One region of the Sporosarcina sp. P7 genome, then DNA from elsewhere that is predicted to be linked to it. Evidence: riboswitches for the same ligand, from Rfam matches in the RefSeq annotation. Region 1 holds a riboswitch; the other holds the start of a gene.
What was found. Region 1 has a riboswitch for FMN ahead of CSV60_RS03715 (ECF transporter S component). Riboswitches for the same ligand answer to the same signal wherever they lie in the genome.
Positions count from the first base shown of each region.

Region 2: another riboswitch for FMN. It lies ahead of ribD (bifunctional diaminohydroxyphosphoribosylaminopyrimidine deaminase/5-amino-6-(5-phosphoribosylamino)uracil reductase RibD); the one in region 1 lies ahead of CSV60_RS03715 (ECF transporter S component).

Region 1 covers NZ_PDZF01000002.1:223,957-226,425, forward strand. The annotation lists gene CSV60_RS03710 (GerMN domain-containing protein) at 1-749, shown strand, start outside; FMN riboswitch at 822-956, shown strand; gene CSV60_RS03715 (ECF transporter S component) at 1,147-1,728, shown strand; gene CSV60_RS03720 (ferredoxin) at 2,101-2,358, opposite strand.
Region 2 covers NZ_PDZF01000008.1:48,764-51,232, forward strand. The annotation lists gene menC (o-succinylbenzoate synthase) at 1-966, shown strand, start outside; FMN riboswitch at 1,024-1,172, shown strand; gene ribD (bifunctional diaminohydroxyphosphoribosylaminopyrimidine deaminase/5-amino-6-(5-phosphoribosylamino)uracil reductase RibD) at 1,318-2,406, shown strand; gene ribE (riboflavin synthase) at 2,410-2,469, shown strand, end outside.

The DNA.
Region 1 (2,469 bases):
CAGTTACGTTCCTACTACCGAATGAAAGCTTGCATGAACGCTTAGGAGGCTCTTCGGATGCAGTGACACTTTATAACGAGTATGCAAATAAAATAGATGAAGAGGCGCTTGGATTTATAGAATATCATCCTTATAAAGCGATCATTTCTTCACATGGTCATCAAGTTCAAATGAAGTTTGCCACAGATCATACTTATGACGTGTCGAGTGCGACACTTGAGATGTTAAATTTGTCTCTACTAGATACGTTTCAAGGGTATGATGAAGTCGTGTGGCTACAAGAAGATGCTTCTGCAATTACATTGGATCAAGTAGGTCAAGTAGAGGAACCGATCACTTTGTTAGGTACGGTTTCGCATCAAGCATACTATCGATACATGAAGTCAGATGGGGAAGTAGTACTGTCCACTAATTTCGGCAAAACTTCCCCTACGGTAGAGCAAGCATTGATTGACATGAAAAAGTCACCGAATGATATGTATTCGACTTTGGTCCCTGAAGGAATTGACTTCACGGTTAAAGTAGAAAAAGATATGGTTAACGTGAAATTCACTGAAGTACTTAATTTAGAAAAGATGCAACAAGAAGAAGCGCTGCAATTGATAGAAGGCATTTTGATGACAGCGGCAAGTTTCGATAACTACGTAAAATTCGAACGAGTCGCACAAGAACAATGGATGGGATTTGATTTCACTCAGCCATTGGAAAAACCCATTGGTGTAAATCCAAAGTATTTAATTAACGAATAATTCTGTTTTGTAAACTTGTGAAGTTTACAAAACAGTTTTTTTGCGTTATAATAGGTTCATAACTAAATATTGATTCATCTTCGGGGCAGGGTGTAATTCCCGACCGGCGGAAATGAAGTAGAATACTACTTTTAGCCCGCGAGCTTAACAGCTGATTCTGGTGAGATTCCGGAGCCGACAGTATAGTCTGGATGGGAGAAGGTGAAGGTGCAGCCATCTTTTTGTGTACGCAAAAGTGGTGCTTGTTACCTGACGGATAAGTTTGTGTGATTTATCTGTTCTTAACAGTGCATTTTATTCTCCCTAAAGCATAATTTGCTTTAGGGATTTTTAGCGGAACAATGGATGAGCCAGCCTTTCCTCTTTTGAAGTGAATCGCAAAAGGAGAGAGGAACAAATGAATAATAAGAAGTTACGTAAGCTAATTTTGGTGGCTATTTTGGGAAGTATTTCAACTGTGTTAATGCAGTTCAACTTTCCAATCCCGGCAATGCCTGGATTTTTGAAGATCGATTTCAGTGATATTCCTGCTGTACTGGCTATCATGACAATGGGACCTGTTGCAGGTATAGGCGTAGAGTTATTGAAAAACGTCATGCATTGGTTCTTATCAGGAAGTCCAACAGGCGTACCGGTAGGGGAAGTCGCAAACTTTGTGACAGGTGTATTATTTATTATGCCAATCTACTGGATCTTTATGAAGTATCGTTCAGCTAAAGGTCTTGCATCAGGTTTGATCGCAGGTACAGTAGCGATGGCAGTAGGTATGAGCATATTAAATTACTTAGTGTTCTTGCCGATGTACACATATTTCCTAGGTATGCCAGCAGTCACAGGAGATTCGCTGTATCAGATGATCGTATTGGGGATCTTACCGTTCAACTTAATCAAAGGCGTAATGCTATTAGTCATCACGTTGATGTTATATAGAAGCATGGAGAAGTGGATTAATCAGCAACAAAAGAAATTATCGTTCTAAACAAATAAACGCCAGTCATCCTGAATATACGGGAGGCTGGCGTTTTTACTGTAAATAGAGGATTGGCAAGTGAGTACGAAGGAGTGAAAGCGCCACCTGAAGACGCTTTCCGAAAGAGCAAGCTGGGGTCGACCGAGTTTTTTGACCGAAACTTACGTTTGTAGTGGATGGACATAGTGCACTCACTTTCTGCGGTGGGTTACGCATTGTGCTCTTTGAACGTATTTCAGTGAAAATCCTGATCCCAACATCCCGTCAGTTTATTCTATATACGGGAATTTGTTATGCACTCGCTTACTAGTTGCGGCTATATTTTATTCAACAAATAAAAAACAACACTTCCATATGGGAGGAAGTGTTGTGAGGACTGAATCAATCTTCATATTTTAATGGATCGCCTTCGAAGGCTTCATCCGCAATTTTAATTGAATCTGTAGGGCAGCCATCGTATGCATCCTCGAGATCCTCCATCAGTTCTTCTGGAACTTCAGTGTTTCCCATGTTATCATCTAAAATAACAAATGCAATTCCCTCATCGTCATAATCATAGATATCCGGCGCAGCAGCTCCGCAGGCCCCGCAGGCTATACACGTATCCTGATCGACAATCGTAAACTTTTTGCTAGACATTTGTCTTTCTCCCTTCTTCCATTCACTCAACCTATTTTGTATCTACTCTATTCTAAAGCTGTTTTCATCACTTTTCAACAAAAATACGCAATTTCTTCAAGGAGGGCGCGC
Region 2 (2,469 bases), on a different contig from region 1:
GCTTTTACTGCGCCTTGGTATAGTGAAGAAACGACAGAGACGACAATTCACATGCTTCGTGATTTCCTGATTCCCGCAGTACTTGGCAAATCTATTACACACCCCGATGAGGTAAGTGACTTATTTGGACATATCCGCAAAAATAATATGGCGAAAGCGACGCTTGAAGGAGCGATATGGGATGTATATGCAAAGCATCACCATATGACGCTTGCTGAAGCACTTGGAGGGAAACGGCAACGAATTGAAGTGGGTATTAGTATTGGAATCGAAGAAAATATTGAAGACTTATTGGCGAATATTAAAGGTTTTATAGATGAAGGATATAAGCGCATCAAAGTGAAAATCAAACCTGGTTATGACGTGGAAGTGATTCGCGTCATTCGAGAAGCCTACCCTCATGTACCGTTAATGGCGGATGCTAACTCATCTTATACGTTAGACGATATAGAGTTGTTGAAAGAACTAGACCAGTTTAATTTGATGATGATTGAGCAACCGCTTGCTTCCGATGATATTATCGATCATGCTAAATTGCAAAAACACATTCAGACACCGATCTGTCTAGATGAAAGCGTTCATTCGTTGGAAGATACGCGTAAAGCTATCGAACTTGGTAGTTGTAAAATAATTAACGTAAAAATTGGTAGAGTAGGTGGTCTGACAGAGGCGAAGAAAATTCATGACTATTGTGCAGCGAAAGGCATCGATGTCTGGTGTGGCGGCATGCTAGAATCGGGTATAGGCCGAGCGCATAACGTAGCGTTGACAACTTTACCTAATTTCACGCTCCCGGGCGATACAGCCGGGTCTTCACGCTACTGGGAACATGACATCATTACACCAGAAGTTGTGGCGCATGAAGGTTATATTACAGTCCCGTCAGAAGATGGAATTGGGTACATTCCCAATATGGAAGCATTGGACCGATTTACAGTGGACAAATGGGTGTTTTCGTCAGAATAAATATTCAACTATTGTTATTTAGTCATCATATGTGCTAGACTTTTAGTTAATCGAATATGTTTCCTTCGGGGCAGGGTGTAATTCCCTACCGACGGTGATGAGCTAGCAAGCTCTTAGTCCGTGACCCGGATGCTTTAAATAAGCGGAAGGTGGATTTGGTGAAACTCCAAAGCCGACAGTTAAAGTCTGGATGAGAGAAGGAACAGTGCGTATATACTACATGTAATGATTTTTTCATTACTGTTTATAACGTTTATTTAGTCATGGTTACAAGCCCCGCATAATCTTTTGCGGGGCTTTTTGTATGTAGAAATGTCACTAGAGGAATACCGTAAGCTGGAGTGTTGCTCAATGAATCAGAATTATATGGAAATGGCTTTGCAACTCGCAGAAAATGTGGCAGGTCAAACCTCTCCCAATCCACCAGTAGGTGCGGTCGTAGTAAAGGCAAACCGAATCATTGGAATGGGCGCACATTTACAAGCGGGAGAGCGCCATGCGGAACGAGTCGCACTTGATATGGCGGGAGCGAGTGCAAGGGATGCTGATTTGTATGTAACGCTTGAACCTTGTTCTCACACTGGTAAAACTTCACCCTGTGCTGATGCCATCATTCAAGCGGGTATCAAGCATGTCTATGTTGCGACAACAGATCCCAATCCACTTGTAGCGGGTAAAGGTATTGCGAAACTTCGTGGAGCAGGAGTGGAAGTAACCGAATCTGTTTCAGTTGAACGCGCTAAAAAACTTTATCAACCATTTTTTCATTTTATTAAAACCAAAACACCTCATGTGACAATGAAAACAGCTATGACGATAGACGGTAAAATTGCGACTTCCAAAGGAGATAGCAAGTGGGTGACTAGTGAGCAAGCACGACTCGATGTCCATCAGCTTCGCCATACACAGGATGCAATTTTAGTAGGTGTACAAACACTTCTTCACGATAATCCTCTTCTCACCACCAGACTGCCCCTAGGTGGACGACATCCTATTCGAGTTATTTTAGATACATCATTACGAACACCGGAATCTAGTCAAGTCATTCAAAATGTAGAAGCGCCGACGTGGATTTTTTGCGGGAAATACGCGGAATTAACACGTGAAAAGTTACTTGAGAAACCGCATGTCCAGATCATCCGAATGCAAAAAGCCCAGTTGATTGTAGAAGATATTCTACTAGAACTAGGAAGACGTGGTGTTATGACATTGCTTGTTGAAGGTGGAGCAGCTATTAATGCTTCATTTGTGAAAGCGCGCGCAGTGCAGAAAGTCATTTGCTATGTAGCACCCAAATTGCTTGGAGGGATTGGATCTTTGACACCAATTGGCGGACTGGATCCACGATTGATGAATGAAGCGTTTCCCTTAACCTTTGAAAGTGTAGAGATGATTGGTCCAGACATTAAAATCATAGCCGTACCGAAAGAGAGTGATTGAATCATGTTTACAGGAATAATTGAAGAGATTGGTTCAGTTAAGCAAATACAACCAGGCGCTCAA